One region of the Glaciimonas sp. OK215 genome, then DNA from elsewhere that is predicted to be linked to it. Evidence: predicted binding sites of a transcription regulator. Region 1 holds the regulator's gene; each other region holds the start of a gene.

Evidence for each region. Region 1 encodes FNR, which switches genes on or off when oxygen is low (the NO sensors DNR and NnrR bind a similar motif). Its sites were predicted from a motif close to TTGATNNNNATCAA; they were not measured.
Region 2: a site for FNR is predicted at 1,773-1,786, ahead of AC3CHX_RS32065 (universal stress protein). Genes of this name have one in related genera too.
Region 3: a site for FNR is predicted at 2,742-2,755, ahead of AC3CHX_RS00535 (OmpW/AlkL family protein). Genes of this name have one in related genera too.
Region 4: a site for FNR is predicted at 3,603-3,616, ahead of oxc (oxalyl-CoA decarboxylase). Genes of this name have one in related genera too.

What each region holds. Positions count from the first base shown of each region.
Region 1 covers NZ_CM173544.1:2,602,584-2,608,217, forward strand. Annotated here, with positions in the region: gene AC3CHX_RS11735 (3'-5' exonuclease) at 1-227, opposite strand, end outside; gene AC3CHX_RS11740 (NAD(P)-dependent alcohol dehydrogenase) at 271-1,326, opposite strand; gene AC3CHX_RS11745 (universal stress protein) at 1,461-2,312, opposite strand; gene AC3CHX_RS11750 (universal stress protein) at 2,374-2,817, opposite strand; gene fnr (fumarate/nitrate reduction transcriptional regulator Fnr) at 3,011-3,775, shown strand; gene AC3CHX_RS11760 (hypothetical protein) at 3,786-4,010, opposite strand; gene AC3CHX_RS11765 (FixH family protein) at 4,039-4,578, opposite strand; gene ccoG (cytochrome c oxidase accessory protein CcoG) at 4,596-5,634, opposite strand, start outside.
Region 2 covers NZ_JBYMEG010000004.1:292,212-297,845, reverse strand. Annotated here, with positions in the region: gene AC3CHX_RS32075 (MFS transporter) at 1-293, opposite strand, end outside; gene AC3CHX_RS32070 (MgtC/SapB family protein) at 385-1,650, opposite strand; gene AC3CHX_RS32065 (universal stress protein) at 1,849-2,286, shown strand; gene AC3CHX_RS32060 (hypothetical protein) at 2,347-2,544, shown strand; gene AC3CHX_RS32055 (bacteriohemerythrin) at 2,885-3,322, shown strand; gene AC3CHX_RS32050 (universal stress protein) at 3,451-3,888, shown strand; gene AC3CHX_RS32045 (NAD(P)H-dependent oxidoreductase) at 4,003-4,593, shown strand; gene AC3CHX_RS32040 (PHA/PHB synthase family protein) at 4,810-5,634, opposite strand, start outside.
Region 3 covers NZ_CM173544.1:112,738-118,371, forward strand. Annotated here, with positions in the region: gene AC3CHX_RS00520 (Lrp/AsnC family transcriptional regulator) at 1-171, opposite strand, end outside; gene AC3CHX_RS00525 (saccharopine dehydrogenase family protein) at 358-1,449, shown strand; gene AC3CHX_RS00530 (M29 family metallopeptidase) at 1,520-2,581, opposite strand; gene AC3CHX_RS00535 (OmpW/AlkL family protein) at 2,815-3,426, shown strand; gene AC3CHX_RS00540 (hypothetical protein) at 3,682-4,200, shown strand; gene AC3CHX_RS00545 (hypothetical protein) at 4,859-5,634, shown strand, end outside.
Region 4 covers NZ_CM173544.1:1,788,846-1,794,479, forward strand. Annotated here, with positions in the region: gene AC3CHX_RS08090 (ABC transporter substrate-binding protein) at 1-370, opposite strand, end outside; gene frc (formyl-CoA transferase) at 527-1,777, opposite strand; gene oxc (oxalyl-CoA decarboxylase) at 1,810-3,540, opposite strand; gene AC3CHX_RS08105 (Crp/Fnr family transcriptional regulator) at 3,679-4,287, shown strand; gene AC3CHX_RS08110 (HepT-like ribonuclease domain-containing protein) at 4,406-4,771, opposite strand; gene AC3CHX_RS08115 (nucleotidyltransferase family protein) at 4,768-5,058, opposite strand; gene AC3CHX_RS08120 (hypothetical protein) at 5,610-5,634, shown strand, end outside.

The sequences.
Region 1 (5,634 bases):
TCAGCGACTGGCGGCGCGCTATCGACCATCGCTTGCGAAATACCGGTCAGATGGGTAATGAAAGAAGGTATCCGCACCCCGCAATTCACCAGCGAAACGAAGCGCTCGACGATTTCGCCTTCAACGATCCTGAGGGCTGCGACTTCCGTGATGCGATCACCCATTGCAGGACTCAGCCCGGTGGTCTCGAAATCCAGCATGACTATCGGTTTTTGAAATACGCCCATGGATCCTCGAAATGCATTTTTTTGATGGGCGCATATTACAGCATCACGGTGTAATCGCGACCTTCAACACGCCATCGCGCTGGTTGGCAAATAATTCATATGCCTGTTCGATCTGATCCAGTTTAAAGCGATGCGTGACCATTGCCTGCAAATCCGCCCGGCCCGACGCCACCACATTCAGCAGCCGGCGCATGCGTTCTTTCCCGCCGGGGCACAGGGTGGTGACGATCTTGTGATCGCCCAGACCAGCGGCAAAGGCATCCAGCGGCAAGGAAATCTTGCCGGAATACACGCCAAGGCTGGAGAGCGTGCCACCTGGCTTGAGAGCGCGCAGACAACTTTCAAACGTCTGTTGCGTACCCAACGCTTCGATTGCAACATCGACGCCGCGCCCGTTGGTCAGACGCATGATCTCGGTCAGCGGATCGGTCTTCGTATAGTCGATCGTGACATCGGCACCCAGCTTTTTCGCCACTTCAAGGCGCGCACTCACGCCGTCAACCGCGATGATCAGGCTTGCGCCTTTTAATTTTGCCCCCGCTGTTGCACACAAACCGATCGGCCCCTGTGCAAAAATCACGACCGTGTCACCGATCTTTATCTCCCCGCTTTCCGCCCCGCCGAAACCGGTACTCATGATGTCAGGGCACATCAACACCTGCTCATCCGTGAGTCCGTCCGGAATCGGTTCGAGATTCGACATCGCGTGCGGCACCAGCAGGTATTCCGCCTGAGAGCCGTCTATCGTGTTGCCGAAGCGCCAGCCGCCGGCCGCCTTGCCGCCGCATTGGGACTGATGACCGTCGAGACAAGGATGGCATTGTCCGCACGGGGTAATCGCACCGACGATCACCCGTTGTCCGACCGAATATCCACTCACGCCCGCGCCCAATTCTTCGATCACTCCCACCGGCTCATGACCGATAGTGCGCCCCGCCTCAACCGGATATTCCCCCTTGAGGATATGCACATCGGTGCCGCAGATCGTGGTGGTGGTTATTTTGATTACCGCCTCGCCGGGACCGGCAACCGGTACGGGCTTTTCCTCGAGCGCGATCTTGCCCGGACGGAGGAACACTGCTGCTTTCATGGTACGCATCGCAATTCTCCTGAAAACCTGCATGATGATGTCTGTGCGCACTGCCTCTGTTGCCGCGCCGACACGGGCGATGCCGATCCGCACGGGATTGCCAACTGCAGTATCGACACCTCATTGACGTGGCCGCCACGGCCTTAATGCGACATCAACACCGCTACGGCGGCCTCTTCCAGCACCACACGGGTGGCGCCGCCGAGCAACATCCCCCGCCAGCGCTGATGCGCAACGCAGCCCATCACGATCACGTCGGCAGACAGGTCGGCCGCGAGCGCCAGCAGCGTGTGCCCGGCATCGTCTGCGACCGTGCGCCGAACCAGTTCAACCGTGATGTGGTGGCGAGCCAGATAAGCGGCCATCTCGGCGCCCGACTCTTCACATTGCGGATCCGGACCAGAGGCAGGATTGACGATGGCGAGTTGAACCTGGTTCGCCTGTTTTAGCAATGGCATGGCACTCCTGACTGCGCGCGAAGCCGCCATGCTCCCATTCCATGCAATCAGCACCCGCCCGCCAATGCAGGAGACCGGCCCGGCAGAAGGGACAATCAAGACCGGGCATTCGGCGTTAAGTGTCACGTATTCCGGAAAATCGACCTTCGCAGTCAGGGATTGATCGTCGGTGTCGCTCTGGCCGAGAACGATCAGATCGACATACAGGCCCAGCATGCTGATGGCAGCCGCGGCCTCGTCATCGATCAGCCGCTTTTCATAAGAAGTCACGCCGATTGCGCGCACCAGCGTGTCAAATTTCTCGAGCGCGGCGTGCGCACGCTGCCGCAGCGTGTCCAGATAGTCGGCTTTATAGGACGCCAGATTGCTGCCGTCCCGGCCGGAAAGTAGCGGCCGGTGCAGTGATCGGGATAGCCCTGTGACAGCAACGCCGATGAGGTGGGCATTTTCATGTAACGCCATTTTTGCGGCGACTTCAATCCGCAAGTCAAGATGCGCCGACTTGTCGACATGCACCAGAATGATTTTGTAGGACATCTGAACGCTCCTGCTTTGGTCGAGCCTAATGATCGCGCTTGAATCGATGCATCACCAGCGGTCAGGCCGATGCCTTGTACACGATCACAGGAATGCGGGAATAAGCCAGGACCTTCTGTGTCTCGCTGCCCAACAGCAATTTACTCACGCCCTTTCTGCCATGCGACGCCATGAAAATCACATCGCAGTGGTGCTGCTCGGCGGTCTTGACGATTTCCTGAGCGCACCAGCCCTTTGGACAATAGACTTCGCACGCCACGTCGGCTTGCTTCGCCAGATCCGCGATTTTTTGCACATTTTCTTCCGCTTGCTGCTCGACCGCATCTGTCAGCAAACGCAGATCTTCAGCGCCGCCCATCGTCGAGACCGGGAAATAGGAATAGATTTCGGCAACCGACAAGCCGATGATCTTGCTGCCGTTGCTCTTGGCAAATTCGACTGCCGCCTGAACAGTCTTGTCCGACAGATCGGAGCCGTCGGTCGCCAACAATATGGTCTTGAACATGATGTCCTCAGGTGCGGGAAAAGAATCCGATGAGAAGATCCTATGCCTGTTCTCCTCAGGACTTTTTGACATGGATCAAATGGCACGCAATGCGTGGGCAGCGGCGTTGCGCTGCGTTTGTATGTATTCCGCATTTAGAGTACATTCGCCTTAGCCATCACTACAATGTTGAATAATCACAACAATTACCACTATGAGCCAGCCGCTTTCCTATACCGCGTCGCCAGCCTTGAATGTCGGTGCATTAAAGGCAAGTTGCGCCAATTGCAGCTTGCACCACTTATGCCTTCCCATGGGGCTGGACGATGCGGACATCAACCGGCTCGACCAGGTTGTCGGACGCCGCCGTCGCATCTTGCGAGACGAGGGCCTGTACCGAATGGATGACCCGTTCACAAATCTGTATGCCATCCGGTTTGGGCATTTCAAGACTTATCAGATCAATCCTAGCGGCGAGCAACAGGTCACCGGTTTCCAGATGGCTGGCGAATTGCTGGGCATGGATGCGATCAGCGGCGACCGGCACCAATGCGACGCGGTTGCGCTGGAGGATAGCGAGGTCTGTGAGATTCCGTTCTCGCGCCTGGAAGAGCTGTTCGGCCACATCCCGATGCTGCTGCGTCATTTTCACAGAATCATGAGCCAGGAAATCACGCGCGAGCAGAATGTGATGCTACTACTGGGAAATATGCGCGCGGAACAGCGCTTTGCGGCTTTTCTGGTGAATCTGTCATCGCGCTATGCGGCGCGCGGTTATTCGTCCACCAGTTTCCAGTTGCGGATGTCGCGCGAGGACATCGGCAATTATCTGGGACTGACCATCGAGAGCATTAGCCGGTTGCTGTCCCGGTTCAAGAAGCAGGGCTGGCTCAAAGTCGATAAGCGTGAGCTGCAACTGCTCGATCCGGCGATGTTAAGAGCGCTGGCGGCCGGCACGGAAAACTGCAGCCCGATGTAACGCTTCCACTTCAGAACGGCGGGCCGCGCTCGTCCGGCACGCTGAACAGGTAATGCGTCAGCATGCTCGCCAGCGAACAAAAACTCCAGAAGAAGAAAAAGCCGATCGTGTAGCCGGCTATCGGCGGCAGAGCATGTTGGCCGCCGAGACGTAACAAATCCGCCGGATCGAAGAGCGAAAAAAAACAGCCTTCTGCGACCATCGCCACCAGAAAAGACGGCCAAAGTATATTCATCACGTATCGCAACATGGTCTCCCCTCTTTCATTCGGCGGGCGGTAAATCGGCCTTGAGGGCGATCATCTGCTGCTGCGGCCAGTTCCAGGAGCCGCTCAAACGCCAGTCGCGCCGTTCCCCCTCAACCAAGATCTCCCAGCGGGCCCTTTCCAGCATCGGTAATCCGACGCTGAAATCGCCGTGCGGATTGGGTTGTGCTGCGAGCTGGAGGTCCTTTTCCGGCTGGGTCGGATGCGCCAGATGGAGCAGGATTTTCCTGGCAATGGGCGTACCGAAGCTCCGCAGCGTGCCGTTCAGCTTCCCGCTGGCAGCGTCGTAACGAGCATTCAACGACAATCCCATACCGGTCGCCACACGATCGCGCTGCAAATCCTGATTGATGGCCAGTCCCTGCTTGTAATAGTCGCCCACTACCAGCGCGTCCTGTCGCGAAAATGCCAGCCAGCCGGTATACGTGGCCGCCACGACGACCACGGCCGGGCCCAGCATCAGAAGCCATGGCCACGCCTGGGTGTACCAAGGCCGCGCAGTGTGTAGTCGATCGATTAACGGGGAAGCGGTATGCATGATTTTCTCCTTGGGACCTATTTCGGCACGAAAAATACGGCATTCTCTTGCACCTGCAGGCGCGCATCATCCAGCGCCTTCAGTTCGAACACGATTTTGTTTGAGCCGGGTTTGCCGTTGCTGTGATCGACCCGCACACGCACCGGCACCGCGCGCGAGCTGGCGCCCTCCAGTTCCACTTCATCCGGCGTGGCCAGCGCAATCGACTTGAGCCCCGAGACGGCAATCTTGTAACGGTGCGAGGTTTCCGCCGTGTTCATGATCTGCAGCCGGTACACGTTCTCGATCATGCCGTCTTCCACTTCCCGCCCCATTGCACCGCGGTCGCGAATGACATCGAGCTTGAGCGGGGTACGCATGATCAGCGTGCCAAAGAAGGCCGTTACGATCAGCAGCAGTATGCCGCTATAGATCATCACCCGCGGACGCAGCACGCGCTGCCGCATCTCTTGCAGCGACAGGTGCCCGCTGATCGCATGCTCGGTCGAATAGCGAATCAACCCTGGCGGTGCAGCGATCTTCGTCATGACCAGATTGCAGGCATCGACGCAAGCGGCGCAACCGATGCACTCATACTGCAAGCCTTGCCGGATATCGATGCCGGTGGGGCAAACCTGCACGCACATCGAGCAGTCGATGCAATCGCCCTGCGACCTGGCTGCGGCATCCTGTTTCTTCCCACGCGCGCCACGCGGCTCGCCGCGTTCCTGATCGTAGGTGATGATCAGCGTGTCCTTGTCGAACATCGAACTCTGGAAGCGCGCATACGGACACATGTATTTGCAGACCTGCTCGCGCATCCACCCCGCGTTGCCGTAGGTTGCCAACGCGTAGAACAGAATCCAGAACCATTCCCACGGCCCCAGCGCGACGTTGTGCGCCTCGCGCAACAAGGTTTGCAGCGGTGTGAAGTAGCCGACGAAGGTGCATCCGGTCCAGAGTGCAAGCGCTCCCCACAGCACATGCTTGGCGGTTTTCTTTGAGAGCCGTTCAACCGACCACGGCTGCTGGTCGAGCCGCATGCGTGCGCTGCGCGGCCCCTCGATCTTGCGCTCG
Region 2 (5,634 bases), on a different replicon from region 1:
AGCAATGCTGGACACAACATCTGGATTGATTGAAATTTCGCAATCACGACACGCCGGTCAGCACGGTCTGCGAGCATGCCGCCCACGAGCGTCAGAAGCCATATGGGTGCGCCCAAGGCAAACGTATCAAGTCCTATCAGGAATGAAGATGCGCCAAGGCTGAGAAGAAGCCACGGCTGGGCCACCTGCTGAGCCCAGGTGCCGATGTTGGACAGCAGGCTGGCGAACCAGAACGTAGCGAAGCGACGATTCCGTAGCAGGCTGATTGTTTCGCCCAAGGTCGTGTCTGACATAGTTGACTAAGCCGAATATTTTACGTAGCAGCGGTCTTGTGATGCGTCGCTACCCGACAACGTTGTCTGGAATATATGACCCGACGGACTATCAATATCCTCTCGGATGCAGCGCCATCGTGATTGCAAACCCCAGCCATGCCGCGCCAATCACGAACGCCAGGCCGGGAACAACCTGGGCAGCAAACACCCGGCCACCGCTACTGTAGGCAAACATTGCTTTCGATATGGTGTTGGTTGTCAGGCCAGCGAGAATGGGTACAACGGCCTCCGGGGTTCCAATTCTGCCGGAGGCAACAAACGAGGCAATGGAAGCGGCCGCGGCATGTGCATCGGCGAATCCGCCAATTGACGCAGCCGCGATAAGACCATTCGTGCCTAGCCATGCGTTTAGTCCCGCTGATATGAACAGTATCGCAGAGATCATGGCCGAGAACAGCAGCGCTGTTTTCAGACTAAATGGTCGCCCTATGTCGATGGTAAGCGACGCTTCGTGCCGGACCATTTTCACAATGAAGAATGCGGCATAGGCAATGGCTGCGACGACACTGCAAACAAGGGGGATGGCCAGCGCATACAGGGTCGCTCGGTTCGTTACGGCCAACACGATGGCCATTTGCACGATAGTGGCGACGGTCGACAAGACCGCTCCTGTTACCGCCGGGTGCATTAAAGCGGGTTCCCGATCTGCACGCGCGCCCATTGAACTTATCGTCATGGTACTGGATATGAAACCCGAAGCCAGGCCCGCGATGGGAAGACCGAAACGCGGTCCGACGCTTCTCAGCGCGATGTGGCCCGCCGCGCTGATCGCCATCATTAGAACAGCAAATTTCCAGATGGTGCGCAGGTTTAAAGCGCCAAATGGTCCGATGTAGGCATCGGGCAGGAGTGGCAACACCACCAGCGCAGAAGCGGCCAGGATGAGCGCATCAGTCAACTCCGCTTCGCTTAGCACCGAGAGAACAAAGTGATGCAGCAGGGTGCGTGCCGCGAGCAGGATCACCAGGGCCACGGCAAGGCCCGAGGCCAGCGCCGGTTCACGTGTGCATAAGCCGCCGAGCAGGAGGGTAAGCATGAGTGCCGTCTCGGTCGTCAGGCCCGGATCCTGCTGCACATTTCGCTTATAGGCTACCGCCAACAAGAGGGCCAATCCGAGCAGCAATGTCGCCAGCAGCAATTCACCACCCAGCAGCAGGCCGATGGCACCCAGGAGGGAGGTGATCGCAAAGGTACGGATCCCGGCCGGCGCGCGGAACGGCCCTTGGCCCTTGCGACGCTCACGCTCCACGCCGATCAGCAGACCAATTCCCAGGGCGATCGCCAGCTTGAACGCTAATTGGTCAGCGATGGGCATAAACAGGCCCTACCGGATATGCATGAAAGATAACAGGCCTGAAACGCAAACTGTTGCATTATTCACACCCTATTAATGGCTGACCGTTGCAAAAAGTATGCTCTCCAGATGTTGCGCACCTCTTGATCCACGTCAAAAAGCCCCGGGGAGAACAGGCATAGCATCTTCTCATCCTATTCCCCCTCGCAAGGAAACACTATGTTCAAGACCATATTGTTGGCGACCGACGGCTCCGATCTGTCGAGCAAGGCTGTCCAGGCGGCTGTTGAATTTGCCAAGAACAATGGCAGCAAGATCATCGGCCTGTCGGTTGCCGAAATCTATTCCTATTTTCCGATTCGAATGATGGGCGGAGATGAAGATCTGAAAGCGTTAAAAGATGGTGTCTCGCAGCATGCGGAAGAGAATGTCCAAGAAATCGCGGAAATGGCCAAGAAAGCCGAGGTGGTGTGCGAAGTCCATACCCCAAAAGGCTGGTGCGCCCAGGAAATCATCAAGACTGCCGAGCGACACCACTGCGATGTGATATTCATGGCCTCGCATGGCAGAAAGGGCGTGAATAAATTATTGCTGGGCAGCGAGACGCAGAAGGTCTTGGCGTATTCCAACATTCCTGTGATCGTGTACAGGGCCTAGACAGAATGTATTGACGGCAGGCGCGAATCTGCACTTGCCGCAACATGCACTGTGAGAACAATGAACGGTCACGTAATCGCGCTTGAAGTAGCTCGTCGCACAGTCTCTGACGATGCCGGGCACACGTTGCTGGCAGCTCGCTGCCAAGCAGGTTCCGACCTGTTCGTAATGGGTTACGTTGCGCATCCGCGCCGGCGAGGGGTATTGCTCGGCGGAGTTACCCGTGTGGTGCTGGAGGCCGCACCATTCCGGTATTGATATTGGATTGAGGGCGTGCTTGCTCTTCCGTGCGCCACCAATGCGCAATTTCTGGGTCATTTTTGATGTGCATCAAACGTGCCTGCAGAACTAGCAACTACCTCTGGCTACAATGTATCTAACGGTGCTTGCCGGCTGAGGCGTTGGCGCCGGTAATGACAGCTTCGTTTTGTATACCCCCGTGCAAGCCCTGCAAATTGATGGCCGGATGCCCAATTCACGATCAGGTAGCGAACTATTAAAGAACGTCCAGGGACAGTACATGGACTAGAGCCGTATTGATGCATCGAACCGGCATTGCTGGAACCTTGCTTGGCAAGGGCATAGCGCAAGGAAACGAATGATGGAAGAACTCGTATGGTCGCCACAGATGTCATTGGGCGTTCCCGCGTTGGACGACGCCCACAAGGCGTTTGTCGAAGAACTGGCGCAGCTCGTGACCGCCTCGGACCATGAATTCGGCTCCCGCCTGTTTGCGCTCATCGCCGGGATAGAACGCGATTTTCGCGAGGAAGAGGCTTTGATGGAAAAAATCGATTTTCCCGGGCTCAAGCGTCATCGCGAGCAGCATGCCAGAGTGTTGAGTGCACTCCACCATGTTATCCCGGATGTCATGCGGGGCAACTGCGCATCTGCATGGAGAGCGATTGAATTATTGCCGCAATGGTTTCTGTTCCACCTGTCGACGATGGATGCGGCATTTGCCGTTGCGCTCGATTTGGCGGGTATTCAAACGTATCTGCCCGCAAGTCCGGCTGCGCAAGTCGATATCGTTTAGCCGGTGCTGACTCCCGGGGACAAAAATAGCCGCAATGCGGTTTCGCTTTACCTGCAATGAACGAATGGAGATGCAGAAACCTGGTGCCTGACCGCCATTCACAACCTGACTGTTCCGAGGAGATAAAAATGTTCAAACATATTCTTTTGCCCACCGATGGTTCGGCAACGTCCACAAGCGCGATTAAAAGTGGCATTGCATACGCCAAGGAAAACGGTGCGAAGGTCACCGGTCTTCATGTGATTCCCGAATTTCAAGTCTTCACTTATCAGACCGAGATGTTGGGAGACACCCGGGAACAATTCGAAAGAGCAAGCATAGTGCAAGCAAAAAAATATCTTGCGGAAATTGAAGCGGCTGCCAAAGAGGCGGGTGTGACATGTGACACGCTTTACGTAACCAGTGACAGTCCGCATGAGGAGATCATCAAGACCGTGCAGGATCGAGGATGCGACCTCATTGCCATGGCCTCTCACGGCAGAAAAGGCGTGAAGCGACTTTTTCTGGGAAGTGAGACGCAGAAGGTGTTGACCCTGAGTCAGATACCGGTGTTGGTATTCCGCTAAATGGCAAGGTTCGGTCATGCGAGCAATGACGGCGCGCTCCCATGTTGAATCCGAATACGCCATAGCGACCGCCAATTGCTGGAGTAATAATCAGCGGCGTCCTACGGAGCCAACATGAGCAAACGCATTCTCTTGATACAAGGCCATCCGGATGATAAGCACCACCATCTGTGCCATGCGTTGGAAGATGCCTACGCCAGTGGCGCGACGGTAGGCGGCGGGAATGAGATCCGGCGCATCCGCGTTGCAGCGCTTGATTTTCCGCTTTTGCGCAGCCAACATGAATGGGAACACGGGGTCCTGCCTCCCGGCCTAGAGCAGGCGCAGGTAGCGATCAAGTGGGCAGAACACATCGTGTTCTTTTTTCCGCTTTGGCTAGGCGACATGCCTGCGCTGCTCAAGGGCTTTCTCGAACAAGTGGCACGCCCAGGATTCGCATTTTCAGCCGAAGGGGAAAACCCGCTTGCCCACAAGGCACTTGCCGGGCGAACAGCGCGCGTGGTCGTCACCATGGGTATGCCCACGCTGATGTATCGCTGGTATTTTCGTGCGCATAGCATTAAGTCGCTTGAGCGTAATATCCTGGGTTTTCTGGGTATTTTTCCGGTGGACGAAACCTTGATCGGATCGGCTGGAAAAATGGAACCGGAGACTGCCCGGAAATGGCTGTCTAAGCTGGGAAAACTTGGCGCGGATGGTGCGTAAGACTCGGAAGGAGGGGAAATCGGATGCCAAGAATGTTTTGGAGTAGAAACAGTCATTCACATTGAATGCAGAACGCCATCCGGTGTATGACGAACAAGCCTGCGTTGCTTGCTCAAAGCAGCATCAAGCCATTTGTCGTGACCGTAAATGTCTTGAACGCAATAGACTTTCCCATCATTTTTGACAATTGCCCAATTGCCGGAAACACGATGCACTTTATGGTTGCAACACATAGCGTCCGGGGGCGTCGCATTGCGCCTGGCCCATCGCCGGCGGCTTGATTTGTTTGCCGGCGCGGGCTGCAAGCCAGGATTCCCAGGCGGGCCACCATGAGCCTTCATGCTGGGGGACACTCGTTTGCCAAGTGTCGGCATCAACGAAGGGACCGTCTTGGGTATGGACGGCAATTTGATAGCTTCCAACTGGCGAGCCCGGAGGCGACACAACGCCGGCATTATGTCCGCCAGATGTCAGCAGAAAGGTCACTTTCGTGTCGGTAAGAAGGTCAATCTTGAAGACCGAACGCCATGGTGCGACGTGATCGGTGAGCGTACCTACCGCAAAGATCGGAATGTGAATGTCAGTCAGTCCAACAGCTCGACCATTGGTACGATAGCGGCCTTCTGCAAGATCGTTATGAAGGAACAGGTGGCGCAGGTATTCCGAGTGCATGCGATAGGGCATCCGCGTAGCATCCGCATTCCACGCCATCAGGTCGTTTTTTTGCTCGGGCAATCCAAGCAGATATTGGTTCAGGCGATGCGACCAGATCAGATCGTTTGAACGCAGCAACTGGAAGGCACCCGCCATTTGTTTTGTGTCGAGATAGCCTTGGTACCACATGATCGCTTCGAGAAAACTGATCTGGCTTTCGTCGATAAATAGCGATAGTTCACCCGGCTCCTTAAAGTCAACCTGTGAAGCAAACAGCGTCATGCTTGCCAGTCGCTTGTCGCCATCGCGCGCCATCGTTGCGGCGGCGATCGACAGCAAGGTGCCGCCGAGGCAATAGCCGGCTGCATTGACCTGCTTGGCACCGGT
Region 3 (5,634 bases), 2.5 Mb from region 1:
TCGCACGCTATAGCCGGCAATCACCCCCTGCTTTTCCAACGCGCCGATACGCGCGATCGCGGTCGTCCGCGCAATCCCGACCCGCTTGGCAATGGTTGCCATCGGCAGGCGTGCGTCATCCATCAGCAAGGCCAGGATTTTATTGTCAATTTCGTCCAGGTTTTGTTTCATGCAGTACGTTCTGTCTGATTCAGTGGTCGTTATGTATCGTAATCATGCAATGTGACGATAACTTGCTATCTATTAGCTGACAAGCATTGAATTTACAATTTCCGTCAGGCGTCGAGCCGAGTTTGACTGCCACAGGTGGTTATTACAGACATTAACAATGCAATCATAAAGATACGAGAGACAACCATGACCACTAAACTAATTCTTTTGGGTGCCGGAAAAATCGGTGACGCCATTCTCAATTTGCTGTCCCACACCGGCGATTACATGGTGACGGTGGCCGACCGCGATCCGCTGCGCCTGCAAGCCGTCAGAGAGGCCGCCTTTCCCAACGTCCAGGTAGTCGAGGCCGACATCTCCGATCCGATGACGGTGACGCATCTGATCGAGGGCCATGCCGTCACTTTGTCTGCTTGCCCTTATTTTTTGACACCGGTGATTGCCGCTGCCGCTAAAACAGCCAAGTCGCATTATTTTGATTTAACCGAAGACGTTGCAAGCACCCGTTTCGTCAAGCAACTGGCTGAAGATTCTGTCACGGCGTTTGTGCCGCAGTGTGGCCTGGCACCGGGTTTCATTTCGATCGTCGCCAATGATGTGGCCAGCCGTTTTGAACAGTTAAGAGACATCCACATGCGCGTCGGCGCACTACCGACTTATCCCAGCAACGCGCTTAAATACAATCTGACGTGGAGCACCGATGGACTGATCAATGAGTACTGCAATCCCTGCGAAGCGATTGTCGATGGCAGTTTGCGTGAAACGTCGCCGCTTGAAGAAATCGAACGTTTTTCTCTGGATGGCATAGATTACGAAGCGTTTAATACCTCCGGCGGGCTAGGAACGTTGTGTGAAAGCCTGGCCGGAAAAGTACAAAATCTGAATTACAAAACAGTCCGTTATCCGGGGCATCGGGATATCGTAAAAGTCCTGGTGCGCGATTTGCAATTAGGTCAGCCGGAGCGCCGCCATATTCTTAAAGAAGTGATGGAAGCATCGATCCCGATCACCAAGCAGGATGTGGTGCTGGTATTCGTCACCGTCTGCGGCATACGTGACGGTCGGCTGGAACAAGAGACCTACGCCAAAAAAATATACAGCCAAAAAGTGAATGGCCAGTTGTTGTCGGCGATTCAGTTGACGACAGCATCCGGCATCTGCACTATGGTGGATCTGGTGGTACAAGGAAAGTTACCCAATCATGGCTTGGTACGCCAGGAGGACACCCGCCTGGATGATTTTCTGTCCAATCGTTTTGGCCGTTATTACGCTGCTTGATATAAGAAAGTGGTGCTGAGCCAGGCTTGGATGCATGGCGGGATGTATCCGCAACGGAGCACCAGCACCATCAGACCTGCCAGGCGCCGTTTCTATACACAACATCATCATCAAGGTAGACGGCATCCGTTACCGCAAAGACGTCAATGTGATATCTGGCGTCAGCGCGCTTGATATGGGTTTTGTTGTAGACCCCGTGTTTGGCGCCGAGCGACAGGTGGATGCCGCACATCCGCTCGTAGGTACCAATATCGCTGACCATCCGTTCCCGTGAAAAAGCACGGTTCATCCCAAAGCCAAGTTCACGTAGCCACACCTCACCCTCATCGGCCCGGATATTCGCGAGCACCTGGTCGAAATCGGGGGTGGAATCGATCACGCCGCTCACCCGGCCTTTGGTGACCACCAGCGTGATGGGTTTCTCTGGTTTGTTGACCCGGAATGAAGTGTCGCCAAAAACAAAAATACGCACGCGTCCGTTCACGGCCTCCAGGTCTTGCGCTTCGGTGAAAACCTCGCCGATGGGGAATTGGCCGCCAACGTTGTTCATGGCGCTGTAGTCGCCTATGTTCAGTTTGGCCGACTCGAACGGAGATGCAAAGACCAGGCGTTCGCCGCCGCTGTCGACCGCTCCGGAACGTGCGCGATCAATGCGCGTCTTCAGCGCGTAGCCAACGTCACGGTAATACGCGGGGTCATACGCCAGTGACTCGATGTAGTAGAGCGCTTGCGGCCACGGCATGCGCGAAAGATGCGGATGTTCTATCACCTTGAGCGACCGCTTGAAGAGTTCGACGCGTATGCGGAAAGCCTCCAGACGAAAATTGGTTGATTGAATCAGTATCACCAAATCGCTGGCCTCAAGCGGCGCAAAAGCGGCGAGGACAGCTTCTGGCGAGACCGCATCAAAGTCGATGAATGTCGCTGTTGGCAGACAGCGCCGGTAGGCCTCCGTCAGGGCAACTGCGAGATCACAGCGCGCATCCGATACCACCACGGCGGCACGCGGGTGCGCATGCTGGATCGCAATTGAAAGAATATCGCGCAGATGTTTTTCCGCAGCATCAACCGCCTCCCTGGCTATGGTGCCGGAGGGGCGCTTCGAGGGTTCTTCGTTCGCAATTGGGATCATCGTCAATTTATCGCATCGGGGTATAGGAAACACCACACACACAGGACTAGGTTTTCAAGGCTATGCCATTTCCTGGTGGAGCAGCATTTTAATCGACAACCAGGGGTTTGCCGCCATACGCGCTAATTTACCGAGTGCGCGACGCTGCGCTGACGATGGTTTGATTTACATCAAATTAAATTTAGCCGCCTTCCTTTAACGTGCAGCAAGCATGAACAACACAGGGATGGAAAATGAAAAAAACAGCTTTATTAGTAGCCTTATCGGCACTCGGTATTTTCGCTGGAAATGCGCTGGCGCAGGAGAGTCCATGGCAAGTACGGGTGCGCGCTGCCTACCTCAAGCCTGCGGACAAGTCGGATCCGGTCGGCGGTGTCGGCGCATCCGATCGTTTGCACGTCAATGCCAAGACCATACCGGATGTCGACATTTCTTACTTCTTTACGCCGAACTGGGCAACCGAACTGGTCCTGACCTACCCGCAAAAGCAGGATGTCTCGCTGGATGGCAAAAAGATCGGCAGCTTCAAGCATTTGCCGCCGACCTTGACGCTGCAATACCACTTCCTGCCGCAAGCGCAGTTCAGCCCCTATCTTGGTGCCGGGCTCAACTACACCCGCATTTCCAGCGTCGATCTGCTGGATGGCACCGGCCGCCTGAATAAGGACAGCTGGGGTCTGGCATTGCAGGCAGGGGTTGACTACAAGCTCGATAAAAACTGGTCATTGAATCTGGACGTAAAAAAGCTGCAGATTCACAGCGATGTCTACGCTGGCGGGCAGAAAATCAGTCTCGTCAAGATCGATCCGTGGCTGATCGGCATGGGGGTCGGCTACCGCTTTTAAACAGGATATCAGTAGGTGTGGGCTCGGCGTTGGCACATGTGTCAATCAGCGTGTGAACATTTCCAGATATCAGCCCCCGTTTTGCCAGCAGGACCTCTCGAAGTACGGTCATGGCAGTGCTATGTTGCAATTGCGCTGGAAATAGTCAACGCTGATAGATGGAAAAAAATGGACGCTGATTAACAATTCCAAGGATTCATCAGTGGTACCGGGAGTAATAGCAGAATTAACGACGTCAAGCAATTGGATGAGTTGGTGGCACGAGCCAATCTGAAGTATCCAGTCTATCTGATGTTGCGGCGCGGACAGAGTTCGCAAGGCGCACAGATTAATCCGAGCGGGCTTCAGCCGCCGCCCATAGCCGTCAACCGTCAGAGCTCCTTGGCTACTGCCATAGCCGCAGCCAAGGCGGCAGCCATTCGCGAGCAGGAATTTCTAAAGCCAGTTGCACAAATGCCGAAAACTGCGCCATTCGGTTACAGTGAAGGTCCAAATGGGAGAACTTTGCTTTACCATCAGAAGTGCCCGGCAGGAGATTCGAGTAAATGGCAATTTGCGGTACTTGTGAATGGTGGCGTGTTGAACGGTGGGCACAGTTATGGATGCTGGCTGAAATATAAAGAGAAAAATCAGATCAAATATCCTGGAGATTCCATAAAAATCTGCCTCATAGGCAGAGGCGAATCCGGGGCAATTTCCATTGGAAATGCCTGCTTGTTCACGGATGCAGTAGATATCCTTAAATGGATACCGACGCCACGAGCATTTGAATAATTTTCATTAGTCCCCCGGTTTGAGCGAAATTTTTCCCTTACAAAGCACCTTGAGGATTCGTTCAGCGTGGCTTTTTATAGCCAAGATACAGATGTATTGGGTTTTGTCTGTTACAGATCGACTATAGCCTATGCTGCGCTCAGCACAACAGCCCATCCCTTTCCGTCACACGGAGTTGTCCATAATGGACTGCGAACAGCCGAGCCAGATCTGCGGTAGAAAAAGGACTGGAGGTCAACGTATGTTCTTCGATTGCTACCTGGGGGGGATTTTGGATGCCGGAAATTCGCACGACAAGAAGAACAGCTGCAAATCTTCCGTTGGGCAAGGGGGAGCTGGAACCGTAGATCTGGTAATCGCCCTCAATCCGAGGGTTCGGGGGTGCTGGTGGCTCGTAGCCGGTATCAATACTTTTCATCGTGATCTCTTTCGTAGATGGTCCTCAACTATACCGGAAAATGTTAATTTTTAATTAATCAAATTTGATCAATAATTTTCGATTGATCAAGCATAGTTCCACGACTTTTTCAGCGTCATCTGTCACGCTACGGGCCGCAGCGGTTCCACATCTAGGCGGCGTGATCCATTTCACTAGTTCGACGTGGCGGATGTCGAATGACGTGGAGCAACAAGGTTATGTAATGGAGGTTCATCTTCAATGGCTGTCTTTCAAACGATTAACGGGAAACTCGTCGCTCTTGAGAGCACAACTTTTGCCAAAGCTGGGTATAAGGAGAGGGACGATCTACAGCAATTGCTCAAGCAGCAGATTGAAATCATCGCACCTGGAACTTTGGTTATTGCAGAAGAATTCGGTGAATGGGAGGGCAGTCATCGGCGTATCGACTTACTTGCCATCGACAAGAGCGCCAATCTCGTGGTTATCGAACTGAAGCGCACCGAAGACGGTGGGCATATGGAGCTACAAGCAATTCGTTATGCGGCTATGGTGTCTACGCTGACCTTCGAAGCCGCAGTGGACGTATATCAGAAGTATTTACGTACGATCGATAGCAACGATGACGCTCGTAGTAGCCTCCTCGAATTTTTGGAGTGGGAAAACGCGAACGAGGAGCAATTTGCGCAAGATGTGCGCATCGTCCTCGCGGGAGCGGAGTTCTCCAAGGAGATCACAACAGCAGTTCTGTGGCTAAATGATCGCGATCTGGACATAAGGTGCGTGCGCCTGAGTCCGTATAAGGACGGCAACCGGCTACTGATTGATGTGCAGCAGGTGGTGCCACTACCAGAGGCCATGGACTACACAATAAAAATTCGCGAAAAAAAGGTTGTCGAGCGAGCGGCCCGAACTCAAGACCGGGACATGACTCGGTACGACATTACTGTTGGGCCTAATATCTTTAATAGCCTTCCAAAGCGAAGGGCGATTTACCAAGTGATTCGAAGTCTGTGTGACGGAAAAGTTGATCCCGA
Region 4 (5,634 bases), 810 kb from region 1:
TCTGGTGCTTTTCCAGTAGCGGCAGGATGGCCTCGGTTTGCGGTGTGCCCCGGCTCTGGAATAACGCGAACACATGGTCTTGCGAAATGAGTTTTTCCGCATTGGCTGCAGCCAGGGCAGGCAGGAACTTGTCGTCGACAATGCGCAATACAATCTTGCGGCCATTGACCCCGCCCTGCCGGTTGACGCCGGCAATATAGGCACGTGCGCCTTCGTTCATTTCTTTGACGGCGCTGGCAACCGTCCCGCTCAGCCCCACGGTCTGACCGATCAGAATACTATCCTCGGTGATGCCATCTTCGGCAAAGGCCGTCATCGCAATACTTGCCGCCAGGCCTGCGGTTATCCGTCTTTTCCAGCGCATATTCATCGATTTTTTCCGCAAAGGAGACTGATTGAAGTGCAATTTGAGCGTCGCTCACTGCGCACGGAATGAGGAGCGGAATGAGATGCAGACAGGCGCGGCAATCGCGACGTTCAGAAGCCCGTGCAGGCCCCCGAACGCCGCCGATACAAGACCGGTGTCTTAAACCGCCTGTGCCAAATGCAAAGCGGCCACCTGCTCCGGATTGTAGCCCAGGCTCGCCAGCACTTCGTCGGTATGCTCGCCCAGCAATGGCGAGCCGGTGATTTCGACCGTGGTATCCGAGAACTTGATCGGGCTGCCGACGGTCAGGTATTTGCCGCGGGCCTTGTGATCGACCTCGGTAATGGTCCCGCTGGCGCGCAGCGACGGATCGGCGGCGATTTCCTTCATCGACATCACCGGCGAGCAGGGAATGTCGAATTTGCGCAAGATATCCACCGCTTCGAACTTGGTTTTATCCTTGAGCCAGCGTTCGATCACCGCAAAGATATCGAAGATCTTGTCCTGCCGCGCCGCCGCCGTGTTGTAGGCCTTGTCCTCGATCCATTCTTCCTTTCCCAGCGCCTTGCAGATCGGCGCCCAGGCATGGCCCTGGATGGTGAAATAGATATACGCGTTCGGATCGGTTTCCCAGCCCTTGCACTTGAGCACCCAGCCCGGCTGGCCGCCGCCGCCGGCATTCCCGCCGCGCGGCACGACGTCGGTGAATTTGCCATGCGGATATTGCGGATACTCCTCCAGGTAACCGATCCGGTCCAGCCGTTGCTGGTCGCGCAACTTGACGCGGCACAGGTTCAGGACGCTGTCCTGCATCGAGACCGCCACCTTCTGGCCCTTGCCGGTTTTTTCCCGGCCGATCAAGGCCGTCAGAATGCCGATCGCCAGGTGCATGCCGGTATTGGTGTCGCCGAGCGCGGCGGCACTTACCGTCGGCGGACCATCCCAGAAACCGGTGGTGGACGCCGCGCCGCCGGCGCATTGCGCGACGTTTTCGTAGACCTTCAGGTCTTCGTAATGGTGGCCGTCGCTAAAACCCTTGACCGAGGCGACGATCATCTTCGGATTGAGTGCGTTGATGCGTTCCCAGGTGAAGCCCATGCGGTCCAATGCGCCCGGCCCGAAGTTCTCGACCAGGACGTCGGATTCCTTGATCAGCTTTTCCAGGACTTCCTTGCCCTCGGGCTTCTTGGTGTCCAGCGTCAGCGATTTTTTATTGCTGTTCAACATCGTGAAATACAGCGCATCGACATCCGGAATGTCACGCAACTGACTGCGCGTGACGTCGCCCGAGCCGGGGCGTTCGACCTTGATGACGTCGGCGCCGAACCAGGCCAGCAGCTGGGTGCAGGCGGGGCCGGCTTGCACGTGGGTGAAATCGATAATCTTGATTCCGTCTAGTGGCTTGCTCATGATGGATAATTTCCTTTATGACGTTAAATGGCTTATTTCTTGGTCGCGCTGCTTTGCGGATTCAGATTGGTCAGGCGGCCGCTCTCGGTGCCCGCTGCTTCGTCGATGACGGCGTTGATGAGCGCCGGTTTGCCTGCCGCGATCGCTGCGGTCAAGGCCTGCGTCATTTCAGCCGGCGTGGTGACGTGGTAACCGATGCCGCCGAAGGCTTCGATCATCTTGTCGTAGCGCGCGCCCTTGACGAACACGGTCGGGGCGACGTCTTTGCCGCCGGTCGGGTTGACGTCGGTGCCGCGGTAGACGCCGTTGTTGTTGAAGATCACGGAGACGATCGGCAGCTCGTAGCGGCAGATGGTCTCGAGTTCCATGCCGGAAAAGCCGAAGGCGCTGTCGCCTTCGATGGCCACCACCGGCAGGCCGCTGGTGACCGCCGCGCCGATGGCATAGCCCATGCCGATGCCCATGATGCCCCAGGTGCCGGAGTCGAAGCGTTTGCGCGGCTGGTACATGTCGATGATGCTGCGGGCGTAATCGAGGGTGTTGGCGCCTTCGTTGACGACGTTGATGTCCGGGCGGGTCTTGAGCACGTCGCGGATCGCGCGCAGGGCGCTGTGGAAGTTCATCGGCGACGGATTCTGGTCGAGGGTGGCCGCCATCTTCGCCAGGTTTTTCTGTTTGCGTTGGGCGATCGCGCCGGTCCATTCGACGCCGGGCTTGCTGAAACCGGCATCGATGCCGGCCAGCAGCGCCGCTACGCAGGAGCCGATGTCGCCGATCACGGGTGCTGCGATCGCCACGTTGCTGTCGATTTCGGTGGGCGAGATGTCGATCTGGATGAATTGTTTCGGTGCACCCCAGGTTTTACCCTTGCCGTGGGCCAGCAGCCAGTTCAGGCGGGCGCCGATCAGCACCACGACGTCGGCTTCGGCCAACACGAAGGAGCGGGCGGCGGCGGCCGATTGCGCATGCGTGTCGGGCAGCAGGCCTTTGGCCATCGACATCGGCAGATACGGGATGCCGGTTTGTTCGATCAACGCACGGATGTCGGCGTCGGCCTGGGCGTAGGCCGCGCCTTTGCCGAGCAGGATCAGCGGACGCTTGGCGCCTTTCAGCAGGTCGAGCGCACGCTGGACCGATTCCGGCGCCGGGAGTTGACGCGGTACCGGGTCGACCACGCGCACCAGCGATTGTTTGCCGCGTGCGGCGTCGAGCGACTGCGCCAGCAATTGCGCCGGCAGGTCCAGATAGACGCCGCCGGGACGGCCGGACACGGCCGCACGAATCGCGCGCGCAATGCCGATGCCGATATCTTCGGCCTTGTTGATGCGGTAGGCGGCTTTGGCGTACGGCTTGGCCGCATTCAGTTGATCCATTTCTTCGTAATCGCCTTGTTGCAGGTCGACGATTTCGCGTTCGCTGGAGCCGCTGATGAGGATCATCGGGAAGCAGTTGACGGTGGCATTGGCCAGCGCTGTCAGGCCGTTCAGGAAGCCGGGGGCGGACACGGTCAGGCAAATCCCCGGCTTTTGCGTCATGTAGCCGGCGATGGCCGCCGCATTGCCGGCGTGTTGTTCGTGCCGGAAGCCGATGAAGCGCATTCCTTCGGCCTGGGCCAGGCGCGCCAGGTCCGTGATCGGAATGCCGACCAGGCCGAAGATGGTGTCGATGTCGTTGTGTTTCAGGGCGTCGATGACCAGGTGGAAGCCGTCGGTCAGGGCGCCTGTGGGGGTCTGGAATTCTTCTGGTTGCAGGTCGTTTTTCATGATGAAATCTTTTTCTCCGTTTCAAGTGGAGCCATCATAGCGAGCCGCCCCTGCAGCGCTCATTGACCGCGGTCAATTTTCGACGCATTATGTTTGCCATCTTTCATCCAGCCGTTTTCCTCCCGGCGTTCTCTTCCCATGTCGTCAGTCGATCATCATCCCGAACGCAATGTCATCCGCGTCCAGCTCAAGCAGAATGTGGTTTTGAAAGGCTTGAACGAACGTGAAATCATGGAGTTGGAGCCGCACCTGACGGTGGTGGAGTGCCAGAAAGGCGACTTCCTGCTGCATCAGGGAGTGCACGAGATGGAGCAGTATTTCGTCCTCGATGGCATTTTGAAGCGGGTGGTGGCCAATCAGCAGGCCAAGGAGATGATCCTGCGTTTTTCGCATAGCCGCGACATGGAGACCAGTTATGCGGCCTGGCGCCTGAAGACGCCGACGCCGTACAGCATCGTGTGCGTGACCAAGGCGCGCGTGGTGAAACTGCCTCTGCCGCAGTGGGTGGCTTTCATCGAGACCCATACGCCGGTCAAACAGGCGTTCGAGTATGAGGTGATGCGCCTGATGAGTGAAATCATGGCGCATACGATTACGCTTCACTTGCTCGATGCGCCGGGGCGTGTGCATCGCTTCCAGAGGAAACATGCGGATCTGTTTGATCTCATTCCTAAAAAGGAACTCGCTTCTTATCTGAATATCTCGCCGGAGACGCTTTCCAGGTTGAAGCATCAAGGGAAAATTTGAGGGGCACAGTGTTCCGACCTATTAAAGTCGAAAACATGATCGTACATCTTCTATGTCGACGCTTCGCCAGCATGAGGGCGCTCGGTACATTTGTAGGCGTATAAAACAAGTCCGTTTTTCACGGTGCTTCCTTGTCGGCATCTTCACGAATGGCAGGTAGACGCTCCAACAACTGCGGCAAGGCCGTCTGCACGGTCTCCCACACCATATCGAGATTGATATCGAAGTACCCATGCGCGACGCGATTGCGCATTCCCTTCATGCTCCGCCACGGCAAGTCTGGGTGTTGTTCGAGGAAGTCACCGTAGTTCTGTAGCAGCTTCGTTGCAGCTTCGCCAATGATGACGATATTCAGGATCACGGCTTGCTGAGTACGCTTGTCCATAAGGAAATCATCCTTGCCAATACCCTCGATGTAGCTGCACGCCTGCCGTGCCGCTTCCAGCATGTGTTCGAGATAGTCGGGTAGGCGGTTCTCACTCATACAGGGAGGGCCTCTGCAAGCACCTGAGCACGGAACTTCGACGGCAAGTCGCCGGGTGTTAGCAAATCGACCGGTACGCCGAGGAGTTCTTCCAATTCGACTTGCAGGCCTCCAAGGTCAAATAGGGTTGCACCGGGCAAGGCGTCCACCAGCAAATCAAGGTCGCTGCCGTCTCGGTCATCGCCATGCAGGGCGGAGCCGAACACGCGAGGGTTGGCCGTGCGGAAGCGAGCGGCTGCTTCGCGCACCATGACACGCTTTGATTCAAGTGCCACAGATGGTTTCATTTCGGATTTCCTTGTGGAGCGATGACGTATGTATAGACCATATCTCAATTGTCCATAAACTTAAACTCTATGGAGTATTTCTTCAGAGTTAACGTCGGCACGACGCGGGCCGCAGCTTTCGCACGGCGATCAAAATCGTGGGCAACTAAGATGCCGCGCACTATTTTGCCACGGGCCTATCAATGCTTTCGACTTTCATGACCTGTTTTTGACTTTAATTGCGAGGAATATACAGCGAAAGTCATGCCTGTCTATTAATAATGCAAAATACCCTGCACCGGCAATCTCCCGGTCGTCCCTGCAACACTTTGCGCAAGGGTACACGGCGTAATCCAGTAGCCAGCCCGGATTACCTCGTCGACCATCTTTGCGACTGGCTGATTCGACTCTTTCTGAATGCCGAATCGGCCCGACTGTAAAAACTTCCCCCAGGTCCGTCATGGTATTCATATCGCCCATATCAGATATGGGAACTCCTGATTGGAAATGCACATCCTTTGCAGGTATATTGCGCTGCAACAAAGGAATTCTAATTGACTAGGAGTGCGTTTATGTTTGCAGCGACGAGAGCCATAC